Regions from separate parts of the Erythrobacter westpacificensis genome, predicted to be linked through region 2. Evidence: predicted binding sites of a transcription regulator. Region 2 holds the regulator's gene; the other holds the start of a gene.
What was found. Region 2 encodes LexA, which represses DNA repair genes until DNA is damaged. Its sites were predicted from a motif close to GTTCCNCNCTTGTTCT; they were not measured.
Positions count from the first base shown of each region.

Region 1: ABFX23_RS14000 (DNA recombination protein RmuC) is a predicted target of LexA. The motif match lies at 2,396-2,411, and genes of this name have one in related genera.

Region 1 is NZ_BAABHV010000021.1:232,051-239,426, reverse strand. Features, by position in the region: gene ABFX23_RS14010 (four-helix bundle copper-binding protein) at 1-394, opposite strand, end outside; gene ABFX23_RS14005 (formate--tetrahydrofolate ligase) at 539-2,203, opposite strand; gene ABFX23_RS14000 (DNA recombination protein RmuC) at 2,425-3,900, shown strand; gene ABFX23_RS13995 (hypothetical protein) at 3,929-4,654, shown strand; gene ABFX23_RS13990 (hypothetical protein) at 4,729-5,145, shown strand; gene ABFX23_RS13985 (TrmH family RNA methyltransferase) at 5,177-5,992, opposite strand; gene ABFX23_RS13980 (HPr family phosphocarrier protein) at 6,011-6,286, opposite strand; gene ABFX23_RS13975 (PTS sugar transporter subunit IIA) at 6,300-6,704, opposite strand; gene rapZ (RNase adapter RapZ) at 6,760-7,376, opposite strand, start outside.
Region 2 is NZ_BAABHV010000017.1:186,612-193,987, reverse strand. Features, by position in the region: gene trpC (indole-3-glycerol phosphate synthase TrpC) at 1-367, shown strand, start outside; gene moaC (cyclic pyranopterin monophosphate synthase MoaC) at 435-905, shown strand; gene ABFX23_RS11810 (molybdopterin molybdotransferase MoeA) at 902-2,107, shown strand; gene lexA (transcriptional repressor LexA) at 2,178-2,849, shown strand; gene ABFX23_RS11800 (ComEC/Rec2 family competence protein) at 2,915-5,101, opposite strand; gene gltX (glutamate--tRNA ligase) at 5,130-6,560, shown strand; gene ABFX23_RS11790 (citrate synthase) at 6,607-7,376, shown strand, end outside.

The DNA.
Region 1 (7,376 bases), on a different contig from region 2:
CTTCTGCCTGCATGCCCTGCAGCGCCTTCACGCAATCTTCCATGCATTCGCGGCACATTTTCTCACAGCGGCGGCAGTGGGGGTTGTCATGCTTCGCGCATTCTTCCGCGCAGACCTTGCAGGCGATGATGCAGGCTTCCAGCAGCGACTTGATCACCACGGTGTTGCCGTGCGTGCGGCGGGCAGCCACGCGGCTGACGGCATGGCAGATGTCCGAGCAATCGAGGCACTTGCGAATGCATTCGCTCATGTCGCCTTCTTCGGCGTTGCAGGCATCGGCGCACGAATTGCAGATCGCCGCGCAATACATCGCGTGCTTCACAGCTTCACCCAGCTGTTCGTTGTAATCGGACCCTACCTGCGGGTGTTCCTTGATCATTTCCCTGATCGACATGGCATTTCTCCTTCGCCTTATCGACGGGCGAGGGGGCGCAGGGGTTCCGAGACCGCGCATGAAAAAAGGGCCGCCCGGCTGGACGGCCCTCTCTCGAGCGAACACGTTTGGGGGGGATGTTCGCTGCGGGGGGGTAGGTAACCTTTAGAAAAGGCCTTCGATCTGGCCGTTCTCGTCGAGGTAGATGTTCTCCGCGCTGGGCACCTTGGGCAGGCCCGGCATGGTCATGATGCCACCGGCAATGGCGACCACGAAGCCAGCGCCTGCCGAGAGGCGAACTTCGTTGATCTCCACGGTATGATCTTCCGGGGCACCAAGCGCCGTGGGATCGGTGGAGAAGCTGTACTGCGTCTTCGCCATGCAGATGGGGTAGTTGCCGTAGCCCATCTCTTCCCACTGCTTCAGCTGCTTGCGAATGGCTGGCGAAATGCTCACCTCGCCCGCGCGATAGATTTCCGTCGCGACCGTGGTGATCTTGTCCGCCAGCGGCATGTCGCTGGGGTAGAGCTGGTCGAAATCGGGTGCCCCTGCGTCGGCCTTGGCCGAGACGATCTTCGCCAGTTCCTCCGCGCCTGCGCCGCCTTCAGCCCAGTGCTTGCAGATCACGGCCTCGGCACCGAATTCCTTGGCCATTTCCTGGATCACGGCGATTTCGGCGTCTGTGTCGAGATAGAAGTGGTTGATGGCGATCGTCGGGGTCACGCCGAACTTCTTCAGATTCTCGATGTGACGCTTCAGGTTTACCGCACCTGCGCGGACCGCTTCCACGTTCTCGCCTTCGGTCAGCTGGTTCTTGGGCACGCCGCCATTCATCTTGAGCGAGCGCACGGTGGCCACCAGCACGATGGCATCGGGCCTCAGGCCCGCCATGCGGCACTTGATGTCGAGGAACTTCTCGGCCCCGAGGTCGGCACCGAAACCGGCTTCGGTCACGACGTAGTCGGCCATCTTCAGCGCGGTCTTGGTGGCGATCACCGAGTTGCAGCCGTGGGCGATGTTGGCGAAGGGGCCGCCGTGCAGGAAGGCAGGGCGGTTTTCCAGCGTTTGCACGAGGTTGGGCAGGATCGCGTCCTTCAGCAGCACAGTCATCGCGCTGTCGGCCTTCACGTCGCGGCAGTAGACCGGGCTACGGTCGCGCTTGTAGCCGATGATGATGTCGCCAAGGCGCTTCTGCAGGTCCTTCAGGTCGCTGGCGAGGCACAGGATCGCCATGATCTCGGAGGCCACGGTAATGTCGAAGCCGCTTTCGCGCGGGAAGCCGTTGGCAACGCCGCCCAGCGGGCCGACGATCTGGCGCAGCGCGCGGTCATTCATGTCCAGCACGCGCTTCCACGTCACGCGGCGCACGTCGATATCGTTCGGGTTGCCCCAGTAGATCGAGTTGTCGATCATGGCAGAGAGCAGGTTGTGCGCGCTGGTGATGGCGTGGAAGTCACCCGTGAAGTGCAGGTTGATCTCGTCCATCGGCATCACCTGGCTCTTGCCGCCACCGGCCCCGCCGCCCTTCATGCCGAAGCAGGGGCCGAGCGAGGGTTCGCGAAGGCACAGCATGGTCTTCTTGCCGATGCGGTGCAGCGCGTCCGACAGGCCGACGGAGGTCGTGGTCTTGCCTTCACCGGCCGGGGTGGGATTGATCGCGGTGACGAGAATCAGCTTGCCGTTGGGATTATCGGGCAGCTGGTCGGTATCGACCTTCGCCTTGTACTTGCCGTAGGGGATCAGCGCATCGTCCGGCACGCCGGCATTGGCGGCAACCTCGGTGATCGGGATAAGCTTGGCCTGGCGGGCAATCTCGATATCTGTGGGCATGGATGATCCTCTCTCGATGTCATGTTCTTGCGCAGGCGCGATTCGCTGCGCACGCGTGTTCGGCCAGCCTTGTTTCACAATTGCGAAAATTTCGCAATTCCGAATTGTAAGTGACGCATACAATTTTTGCCAGCGGCTGGGGATGAGCCTGTTGCGGTGCTTGTCCGCAAGTGCAGGCTCGGTTAGGTTCGCGTTTCGTTCTTGTCGTGTGAAGGCTGTTTATGGATCCCGTTGTTCTCGCCCTGATCGTGCTGGCTCTCGTCTTAGGAGGGCTTGGCTACTGGCTCGGCCAGCGTCCCGTAACCGAGTTGTGCGAACGCTATACCGCGAACGACACCGAATGGCGCGAGCGGCATGCAGCGCGCGATGCCGAGGCGAAGGCGCTCGATGAAAAGCTGCGCGACATGGTGCGCGATCTCGCATCGGAAAGCGAACGGGCGAGGCGAGCGGATGCGCTTGCGGAAGAACTGGAAAAGCTTCGCGGCACCCATGCCGAAGTCGCGGGACGGCTCGCCTCTCTCGAAAGCGGGGCCGAAGCGCGCGAACGTGCCCTGGAGGAGCGCTACGCGGAGCGTGAAAAGCAGTTCGAGCGTGAACTGGCGCGGCTCACCGAAGCGGAAGAGAAGCTGCAGACCAAGTTCGACGCGATCGGCAAGAAGCTGCTGGACGGTGCGAACGCCCAGTTCCTCGAAGGCGCTCACAACAGGCTGGAAGCTCTCAACAAGGAAAGCCTCGCGGCGCTGGAGAAGAAAGTCGGCCCCGTCGGCGAGACGCTGGAGCGTTATCGCAAGCGCGTGGAGGAACTGGAGAAGAGCCGCGCGGAGGCCTGGCACCAATTGCAGGGCGTGATCGGCGAGGTGCGGGCCGGGCAGGAGCGCGTGCTGGAGGGCGCCAATCGCATTTCCACTACGCTGCGCGGTGCGACGAAGGCTCGGGGCGACTGGGGTGAATTGCAGTTCGAGAACCTGCTCGAAAGCTGCGGCCTGCTCGGCCAGACGGATTTCGATTTCCAGGTCAGCGTACCGGGCAGCGACGGCATCCTGCGCCCGGACGGCGTCATCAACATTCCCGGCGGGCGCAAGTTGATCGTGGACGTGAAGAACGTGTTCAACACTTACGCGGCTGCCAACGAAGCGACCAGCGAAGAAGAACGGGCCGAATTGCTGCGGGCCCACGCGCGCGACCTGCGGGGCCACATCGATGAACTGTCGGCAAAGCGGTATCAGGATTTCGTCGAAGGATCGGCGGATTTCGTCGTGATGTTCGTCCCCGGCGAGCACGTGCTCTATTCTGCCCTGACGCAGGACAGCGGCTTGCTGGAGTATGCCCTGAAACGGCAGGTTGTCCTGTCTTCGCCGCTCAATTTCATGTCCATCGCGCTGACCGTGGCGACGATCTGGCGGCAGGCGGGCGTTCAGGCCGACGCGAAGGAAATCGCGGAGCTCGGCAAGGAGCTTTATGACAGGCTGGCGCGCATGGGCACGTTGCTGGGCAAGGTCGGCACGGACCTGGCGCGGACGAACAAGAGCTTCAACGCGGCGGTCGCCAGCTTCGAGAGCCGCCTTGTCCCGACCGGACGCAAGTTCCAGGATCTGTCTGTCGACACCAACGCCGCAGCACTGGAATCGCTGTCGCCTCTGGAAATAGAGCCAAGACAACTTATGCATGTCGAAGGAGAGAGTGCGGAGGATCAGTAAGTTGTCGGCAGCGGGAAGTTTTTCGAGGGTGCGCGCCATCGGTGTCACCGTGGCCCTGGCGGTCAGCCTGAGCGCCTGCGATCGCAGCGATCCGCCGTCTGACCGGCTGGAGCGTGCGGCGGAGGAACTGGTTTCCGAGGTTGAGAACACCGCTGCTGCCGTGCCGGAGCCTGCCGGCAAGTGGGCTCCGCGCAACGAATGCCGGGACCTGCCGGGCGGCGTGGACTTCCTCGCCAGCGTACAGGCCGCCATCGACACGCGCGATACCGACGCATTCCTCGCGCTGGCGGCGGATGACATCAAGCTCGATTTCGGCGGCGGCGCAGGCAAGGACGAACTGCGCGAGCGCCTCTCTGCCGAGAACGGCACGTTCTGGCGCGAACTCGCCCGGATGCTGGAATTCGGCTGCGCGGCGGACGATACCGCGGGCATGACGATCCCGTGGTATTTCGCGCAGGAGATACCGGTCGATCCCTACGCCGGGGCCATCGTGACCGGCAACGGCATTCCGCTCTACGAAGGGCCTGCCAGCGACACGCCGGTGCAGGCGCAGCTTTCATGGGAGGCTGTCGTCACCCTGCCGCAGACCGGAGAGAGCGATTTCGCCCACGTGCGCTGGACAGACCCGGCAACGCGGCAGGACAAGGAAGGCTATATCGCCAAGTCCAGCCTGCGCTCCATCATCGATTACCGCCTTATCGCCAGCCGCCGGAACGACCGCTGGCGGATTACCGCGCTGGTGGCGGGGGATTGAGGGGCGTTTGCATCCAGGCCGGTTGCAGCTGCCTGACAACCTGATACTCCATCCTTGTTTATCAAGGAGATGGCATGATCAGTCTTTTATTGGCGCAAGGCGCAGCGGTCCTGTCCGGCGAACCTGGCTATGATCACATCGCGGAAGTCGCTGTGGTCGCAAATTTTCTTGCCGAGGCTGAGGGCGATGACATCGACCTGAGCGCGATCGAATTCATCAATCGATCCTCCCGTACGCAAAACAGCACGTCGGACTTTCTGGAATATGCGCGCGAGTGCTCGATTGACGAGATTTCGGTGATCTCCTCGTCTGATCGAAGCTTGCCAATAAGCGTGCTTTGGGACTGTGGCAGATTTGTCGAGGTCGAAGGCAAGCGTGGTTGGGAAGAGCGGGTCGCATCTTTTTGGGTTCGCGAGGGCAGAGTGATCAGGATCGCCTTCGGGGAAAGTGCGCCCATCAATATTCAACCGCAGGTGCCACACACAGATTGAGTGGGGCCAATGTCCCGCCCAAGACCGAACGCTATCCCTCCAGCCTGTCCAGCACCTCGTAAGCCAGCACCGCCGCCGCAATGGCAGCGTTGAGGCTGTCCGCGCGGCCGCGCATGGGCATGGTGACGCGCAGGTCGCAGGCCATTTCGTAGGTTTCGGGGAGGCCCTGCGATTCGTTGCCGACCATCACGAAGCACGGCGCGGCATAGGGCGCGCCGCGATAGGGCACCGCGTCGCGTAACGACGCGGCAACCAATTGGCCCTCTTCGCCGCGCAGCCACGGCAGGAACTCGTCCCACCCGGCTCGGGCAATCTTCTGCGTGAAGACCGCGCCCATGCTGGCGCGCACGGCTTCCACGCTGAACGGATCGGCGCAGTCGTCGATCAGGATGAGGCCGCCTGCGCCCACCGCGTCGCCGGTGCGCAGCATGGTGCCAAGGTTGCCCGGATCGCGGAGCGCCTGTGCCACCAGCCAGATGTTCGCCGCAGACCTGTCCAGCCCGGCCAGCGAGGTATCGAATTCGGCAAATACGCCCGCCACGCTCTGCGGATTGTCCTTGCCGGTGATCTTGGAAAGGATGTCGGGCGAGGTGACGATCACTTCGCCGCCAGCTTCGGCGACGGCACTTTCCAGCGCCTCGATCAGCGGGTGCGGATCGCGCCCCCTGGCCATCACCAGCATCTGCGGCACGTGCCCGCATTCGCGCGCGTCGGTCAGCAGGCGCAGCCCCTCGGCAAGGAACACGCCCTCGCGCTTGCGGTGCTTCTTCTCGCGCAAGCTGCGCAGGTACTTGACCGTGGGATTGGAAAAGCCGGTAATTTCACGCCGCATGATAAATCCGCTCATCCTGAGCCTGTCGAAGGGTCACTCTTCGCCGAACTTGCCTTCGACCAGCGCGACAAGCTCCGCCAGCCGCGCCTCGGCATCGTCTCCGGCAACGCGGATATTCACCGTGTCCCCCTTGGCCGCGCCCAGCATCATCAGGCCGAGAATGGAGCCACCGGCGGCCTCCTGCCCGTCCTTCTCCACGAACACGTGATGGCCCTGCATTTCGGTGACTGCGGCGACGAACTTGGCGCTGGCGCGTGCATGCAGGCCGCGCTTGTTGGGAATGACGACCTGCTGGCTTGCTTCGCCCATCGTGCGCGTCTCCTCAGGCATCCTGGCCGAGGAATTCGGAAGCCAGCGTGATGTAATTGCGGCCCGCCTCCCGAGCGGCAGCGGCAGCGGCGCCCAGCTTCATCTCCTTGCGCGCCCCGGCAAGGCGGATCAGCATGGGCAGGTTGATCCCGGCAATCACTTCGGTGCGGCCCTGTTGCAGCAGGGAAATGGCGAGGTTGGAGGGCGTGCCGCCGAACAGGTCCGTCAGCATGATCGCGCCGGAACCGGTGTCCACCGTCTCGATGGCATCGGCGATCTCCTGGCGGCGGTCTTCCATGTCGTCATTGGGGCCGATGCAGATCGTGGCGATCGCATCCTGCTTGCCAACCACGTGCTCCATGGCGGAAACGAATTCCTCGGCCAGGCGGCCGTGGGTAACGAGAATCAGTCCGATCATTGGGGGGCGATGCTTTTCCGGCTCTCAAATTTCGCAAGGCGTTCAAGGGGATCGGTCACGGTTGCTGTGTCCCTTCGACAAGGTCTTCCGCCCGCGATCCCAGGTTGCGGTGCAGCACGGTGGGCGAAAAGCCGCCCTCGCGCAAGACCTGCGCCATCTTCTCCGCCGTATAAACCGACCGGTGCCTCCCGCCGGTACAGCCGAACGCGATGTTGACGTAGGCCTTCCCCTGCTCGGCATAACGGGGCAACAATTCCAGCAGCAGGGCGCGAATCTTGTCGAACGTGGAGGCGAAAACCGCGCTGCGTTCGATGAATTCGCCCACCGGCGCATCCAGCCCGGTCTGTTCGCGCAAGCTCTCTTCCCAATGCGGGTTGTCGAGATAGCGCATGTCGAACACCAGGTCCGCCGTGGGCGGCTTGCCGCGCGAGAAGCCGAAGCTGGATACCGTCACCGTCATCTGTTGCGGCGCGGTCTGGCGGAATTGCTCGCGAATCGTCTGCTTCAGGTCGTTGGTGGAAAAGTCCGTCGTATCGATCAGCACGTCGGCCCAGCGCCGCAGGGGAGCCAGCAGTTCGCGCTCCGCCGCAATGCCCGAAGAAACGGGCAGGTCTCCAGCCAGGAAATGGCGGCGGCGCGTTTCGTTGAAGCGCCGCTCCAGCTCGTGCCCCG
Region 2 (7,376 bases):
CATCGTGGCTGCACTGGACAACGGCCTCATGGCGGAGATCGAAGCGGCAGCGCTCGATTACGGCATGGACGTGCTGGTCGAAGTGCACGACGAGGCCGAGATGGAGCGCGCTGGGCTGCACCTGACGTCACGGCTGATCGGGGTCAACAATCGCGACCTGAAGACCTTCACTACCGACCTCGCTACGACCGAACGCCTTGCAAGACTTGCACCCGAAGGCGCGCTTCTCGTCGGCGAAAGCGGGATCAACACCCACGCCGATTGCCAGCGCCTCGCCGGGTCGGGCGTTCGCTGCTTCCTCGTCGGCGAAAGCCTGATGCGGCAAAGTGATGTTGAAGCTGCCACGCGGGCGCTCCTGTACGGCTAGGTCCGAGAGCCGATTGTCGTCGCGCATTGTGTTGCCCATTCCGGCAATTCTGGGATAGGTCGCCGGCATGAGCAATCTTACCCATCTTGATGACAAGGGTGCCGCGCGCATGGTGGATGTGGGCGGCAAGGCGGAAACCGTGCGCAGCGCGGCGGCAGGAGGTCGTATCCGGATGGCGCCGGCCACCCTGAAGGCGGTGCGCGAAGGTAGCGGTCCGAAGGGCGATGTGCTGTCCGCCGCGCGTATCGCCGGCATCATGGCGGCCAAGAAGACCGGCGAACTCATCCCGCTCTGCCACCCGCTCGCGCTCGATAGCGTAAGCGTGGATTTCACCTTCTCGAACGACGCGGTCGAAGTGACGGCCCGCGCCGCCCTCACCGGCAAGACCGGAGTCGAGATGGAAGCTCTGACCGCTGCCTCCATCGCCTTGCTGACGCTGTACGACATGGCGAAGGCGCTGGAGAAAGGGATGGTCATCGAACAAGTTCGCCTGCTGGAGAAAACCGGCGGAAAAAGCGGCGACTGGCGCGCCGAGTGAGCCTGCCCGCACCAATACCCGTTGAAGAGGCCCAGCAGCGCCTCTGCGCGCTGGTTTCCCCCTTGCCTACGGAAGGGATCGTCGCTGCCGACGCCGTGGGCCGGTGCCTGGCAGAGGATATCGAGGCGCGGCGCACGCAGCCGAGCGCGGACCTTTCAGCCATGGATGGCTACGCGATCGCTGCCGGAGATCATTCCGGCCCCTGGCGCATCGTCGGCGAAAGCGCGGCAGGCCACCCCTTTTCCGGCACGCTGGCGACGGGAGAAGCTGTCCGAATCTCAACCGGGGCGATCATGCCCCACGGCTCAGACGCGGTCCTGCTGCAGGAGAATGCGACCCGCGAAGGCGATACCCTATCGCTGAATGACGAAGGCAACCCGACACCTCGCCACATTCGCCGCGCCGGTTTCGATTTCGAGGCAGGTGAAACGCTGCTGCGAAAGGGCGCGCGTATCAGCCCCGCCCAGCTCGCGCTTGCCCTATCGGGTGGGCACGGCGTTCTGCCGGTTCATCGGCTGCCCTCTATAGCCGTTCTGGACAGTGGTGACGAACTGGGCGCCGATCCCGAGAAGTGCGAGGCGCACCAGATCCCGGCCAGTAATGGTCCGGCCATAGCTGCGCTCGCCCGGCCTTTCGTTTCGGAATGTCTACGCATCGGTCCTGTCAAGGATACGATGGACGCAATGCTCGGCGGGCTTGAAAGCGCCGCCCGCGCCGACGTCATCGTCACCAGCGGCGGCGCTTCGGTCGGCGATCACGATCTGGTGAAACCCGCACTGGAAAGATGGGGCGCGACGATCGATTTCTGGCGCGTCGCGATGAAACCGGGCAAGCCCCTGATGGTTGCGCGACGGGCCAATCAGGTCATTCTGGGCCTCCCCGGCAATCCGGTTTCCAGCTTCGTTACGGCCTATCTTTTCCTGTTGCCTTTGTTGCGAAGGATGGCGGGTGCGCTGGATATGTTGCCCCACCCCGTTGCAATGGCCTGCCTCACACCGCTGCCCGCTGGCGGCAAACGCACGGAGTTCTTGCGGGGCCGCATCGTCAACGGCAAAGTCGAACTGATCGAGGAGCAGGATAGCAGCGCCCTTCGGGCACTTGCTGCCGCGGATGTGCTGATCCGCAGGGATATCGGTGCTCCGCCGACGAAGGCCAATGACTCCGTGGAAATCTATCGCATCCGAAATGGCGGTATCGCTTGACTTGACCAGATCTGTTTCTTAATTGTTCCTTATTCGTTCCTGATGTGGAACATTAATGAGGGGCTTGCCCATGTTGACTGCCAAGCAACACGAATTGCTGCTGTTCATTCACCGCCGTCTGGAAGAAAGCGGTATCTCTCCCAGTTTCGAGGAGATGAAGGAAGCGCTCGACCTGAAGAGCAAGTCAGGCGTTCACCGCCTGATCTCTGCGCTGGAGGAACGTGGCTTCATTCGGCGCCTGCCGAACCGTGCCCGTGCTCTTGAAGTGGTGAAGATGCCGGAAAATCTCGGCGGAAAGCCAATTGATCCGGTTGCAAAGGCGACCACCCCGCCTCCAAGCCAGCCCGAGCCGGCGAACGACGTGATCGAGATTCCTTTGCATGGCCGCATCGCTGCCGGTGTCCCGATAGAGGCGCTGGAGGATTCTCAAACATTGCCGGTGCCCGCCGCCCTGCTCGGCTCGGGCGAGCATTACGCGCTGGAAGTCTCCGGCGATTCGATGGTGGAAGCGGGTATCTTCGATGGCGACTTCGCTCTCGTGAAGAAGGCGGATACGGCGCGTGACGGCGACATTGTCGTGGCGCTGGTGAACGACGAGGAAGCCACGTTGAAGTACCTTTACCACGATGGTGGCAAGATCCGCCTCGATCCCGCAAACGCATCGTACGATCCGCAAGTCTACGAAGATCGCCAGGTCAAGGTGCAGGGCAAACTCGCCGGGCTGCTGCGGCGCTACCACTGAGGTTTCGATCCTGACGAATTCATAAGAGGCGGCGTCCGGCAAGGATGCCGCCTTTTCTCTGTGCGTCAATCAGCCTCCCGGCCTCGCCACCAGCCATGATCGCCCTGCCTGTCGGCAACGCTCCGGACCTCGGGCTCCTTGCCCAGGACGATAGCCAAACCGCCGGTCTGGGAAAGCATTCGTGCGTCGGCACGCAGCCACCTTGGCGTGCAGCTGCGGGGCAGCCATCGATCGGAAACGACGATATCAGCGCGCTCGCAAGCCGCCGCAAGGGCCCGTTCGCCAACGATGTTGCGGCTCCGGCTCATCAGGATGCTCCACGAGCGTCCGCCCCGTTCAAGGGTCACTACGCAGAAATCCGCAGTGCAATCCGCGTCGGGCCATTCAGCCATGGGAATGGGTTCGCCCTCTACCCCGGCAAGTTCCAGGAGGTTGTCGCGCGTGTAATCGCTGCGCGTGTCGCGCAGGACGAGAAGGCGCTCGTCCTCTCCGGTAACGCCGACATGCCGTCCGTCGCTTGATATCAGGACGTCCGGGATCGGGGTCAGGACCAGCATGAGCGTGGCGAACGCCGTGGGCAGAAGACCCCACAACCGTGCCCTTCCCCGCCACAATGCCAGCCACAAACCGCCCGCGACGAACAGCGCGAAGGTAAAACCGGTAATCTGGGGGATCAGCTTTACCGCACCAGGCTGACTGCTGGTGAAATGGGCGATGCCGATCAGCAGATCGAGCGAGACACCGACCAACCACCAGAAGGGCGCTCCGAGACCGACCACATCCATCACCAGTGCAACGGCGATCAACGGCATCGATATGAACGTGACGAGGGGGATGGAAATGACGTTTGCCAGCGCCCCGTAAACGCCCGCGCGATGGAAGTGGAACAGTACGATCGGCATCAGTGCGATCTCGATGACCATGCCTGTCAAAAGCAGCATCAGCGTCCGCCGACCGAGCCACGCAGCGCGGCTCTCCTCCCGCGGCGCCAGAAAGCGTTTCACAGGCTCCGCGTTGTGCAAGGCTACAATCGCGATGACGGCGGCGAAGCTCATCTGGAAACTGGGGCCGACCAGACTTTCCGGCCACATCAGCAGCACGGCGACCGCCGCGACAGCCACCATCCGCAGCGACAGCGGCTCGCGCCCCAGCGCAAGCGCCCCCAAGACGAGCAGCGCGGCAATGCAGCTTCTCACCGTGGGTACCTGTGCACCGGTAAGGAGGGTATATCCGATGCCGCCAAGAGCAGCGATCGCCGCTGCGGCGACGGGCAGGCGGACACGAAGGACGAGCCACGGCCACAATGCCAGCAGGCGTATCGCCAGCAGGTACGTGCCCGCGATCACGGCGCTCACGTGCAACCCGCTGATCGAGAGCAGGTGGGTAAGCCCTGCATCGCGCATGGCGTCCTCGTCCGCTTCGCTGATGGCGCCACGGTCTCCGCTGGCGAAGGCCGCCGCGATGCTCCCTGCCGACCCGCCGAGGTTTTCCCGCACGTGGCCCGATAACTGGCGCTGCAAGCCCGCGATAAAATCGCCGTTCCGCACTGATGTTTCCACCACGCGCACATCTCCCTGAACGCTACCGGTTGCGGCGAACCCCTCGAACCAGGCGGTGCGGGCGAAATCGTACCTCCCGGGCAGCATGGGCGGGGCAGGTGGCATCAGCCTCGCCTGCAGTTCCACTAGCGCGCCCTCCCCCATCTCCGACGTTGCAGCGTCCAGCGGAACGTTGACGCGGATCTTCACCGCTTCGCCACTCTCGGGGTGGCGTGTTGCCATGACCAGCCTCACCCGGTCTTGCGCGGGCTGTTCGATCCGCTCCAGAACCCGCCCCCGGAAGGTGTCGTAGACCGGCCTCTCGAACGCCTCGGCACCGACCAGTTCGCTACGCGCCCAGGCGAGTCCGGTGCCGAACGAAACGAGCAGGCCGCACGCCGCCACCGCGCCGACGAGATGAACGCGTTCCTCCCGCCCCTTCCATAGCGCAACGGCACCCAGGGCTGTCAGCAGTCCGCCGGCCATCACCATGATCCATGCGGCCTGCGAGCCAAGTGCGAACCAGGCGCCGATGCCTGTGGCAAGGGCGACCGCCAGCCAGGGGCCTCGATCGAAACCTGAGTGACCGAGGAAACGCTCTGCCCCATCGGCTACGCTGGACAAATCCCGCGGCATTCGCCAATGCGACTGCTGCGTTGCAACATCGCCCGGTTCGTCGCCTAGCGGGACAAGAGGGGGATGTTTGCTAGCCATGGAAATACAGGACAGGAAACAGGCAGTTATGGCAAGTTCGATTGGTAACGGTTCAAAGCAGCGTCCAGTGGTGACGCGCTTCGCGCCCAGCCCAACCGGCTTCCTGCACATCGGCAATGCCCGAACCGGGCTGTTTTCCTGGCTCTACGCCCGTCACCACGGTGGCCGGGCGCTGCTGCGCATCGAGGATACCGACAAGAAGCGGTCTACCCAGGAGGCGATCGATGTCATCCTCGACGGGCTCGAATGGCTCGGCCTCGAATTCGATGGGGACACGGTTTACCAGAGCCAGCGCGCCGATCGGCATGCCGAAGTGGCGCGCAAGCTGCTGGACGCCGGCCATGCCTACAAGTGCTTCGCATCGCCGGAAGAACTCGCCGAGATGCGCGAACAACAAAGAGCCGCCAAGCAGCCGCTGCGTTATGACGGGCGCTGGCGCGATCGCGATCCCTCCGAAGCGCCCGAGGGCGCGCCCTACACGATCCGCATCAAGACGCCGGAAGGCGGCGAAACGGTTATCGAGGACGCGGTTCAGGGCCGCGTGAAGGTCGATAACCGCGAGATCGACGATTTCATCCTGTTGCGCGCCGATGGCACGCCTACCTACATGCTGGCTGTCGTGGTGGACGACATGGACATGGGCTGCACCCACATCATCCGCGGCGACGATCACCTGAACAACGCGTTCCGCCAGATCCAGGTGATCCGCGCCATGCAGGGTGTCGAGGATGGCTGGGAAGAGCCGACCTATGCCCACGTGCCGCTGATTCATGGTAACGATGGTGCCAAGCTTTCCAAGCGCCACGGGGCCCTCGGGGTGCGCGATTATCGCGACATGGGCATCCTGCCCGAAACACTGTTCAACTACCTGCTCCGCCTTGGCTGGGGCCACGGCGACCAGGAAGAATTCAGCCGCGAGGAAGCGATCGCGCTGTTCGATATCGATGCCGTAGGCAAAGGGCCCAGCCGCTTCGACATGAAGAAGCTGCTGAGCATGAACGGCAATTACATCCGCAAGGCGGACGACGCGCGGCTTGCCAGCCTGATTGCGCCCCTCATCGGGCCGGAAGCAGACGAAGCGCTGTTGACCAGGGCCATGCCCGAGCTCAAGACCCGCGCGCGAGACCTGAACGAACTGGCCGATGGCGCCGCTTTCCTGTTCAAGCAGCGACCGCTTGAACTTACCGAGAAGGCTGCGGGTTTGCTGGATGACGATGCAAGGTCGCGTCTCTCCGTCATTGCCGATCGGTTGCGCGGCGAAACGGACTGGACAATCGAGGCGCTGGAGGCCAATTTGAAAGCCTACGCGGAAGAGCTGGAGCTTGGGCTCGGCAAACTTGCGCAGCCGCTTCGCGCGGCGCTCACGGGGCAAACCACCTCGCCAGGAATTTTCGACGTGCTGGTGCTTCTCGGAAGGGAAGAGAGCCTTGCACGGATCGACGATCAAACCGGCGCTTGAGACATTCTCTCAACTGCCGATAGCAAACACATGAAGGAGAACAGCTTTGGCTGACAAGCAAGCGGATCTGACAGTAGGAGGCGAAAGCTTCGATTTCCCCACGCTGGAGGGCAGCTGCGGGCCGGATGTCATCGATATCCGCAAGCTTTATGGCAAGACCGGCAGGTTCACTTTCGACCCCGGCTACAAGTCCACCGCATCGTGCGAGAGCGCGCTGACCTTCATCGATGGTGATGAGGGCGTTCTGCTGCACCGTGGTTATCCCATCGGGCAACTGGCGGAACAGTCCAGCTTCATGGAAGTGGCCTACCTGCTCTTGAACGGCGAACTGCCGAGCTCCGAAGGGCTGGACGACTTTACCAACACCATCACCTATCACACGATGCTGCACGACCAGATGCGGCAGTTCTACCAGGGTTTCCGCCGCGATGCGCACCCCATGGCCATCATGTGCGGCGTGGTGGGCGCGCTGTCCGCGTTCTACCATGACAGCACCGATATCTCGGACCCGGAACATCGCAAGATTTCCAGCCACCGGCTGATCGCCAAGATGCCGACCATCGCTGCCAACGCCTACAAATATGCCGTCGGCCAGCCCTTCATGCAGCCGATGAACAGCCTCAGCTACACCGGCAACTTCCTGCGCATGACCTTCGGTGTGCCGGCAGAAGAATACGAGATCGTCCCGGCCGTGGAGAAGGCGCTTGATCGCATCTTCATCCTTCACGCCGATCACGAGCAGAACGCCTCGACCTCCACCGTGCGCCTCGCCGGTTCGTCGGGGGCGAACCCGTTCGCCTGTATTTCTGCGGGTAT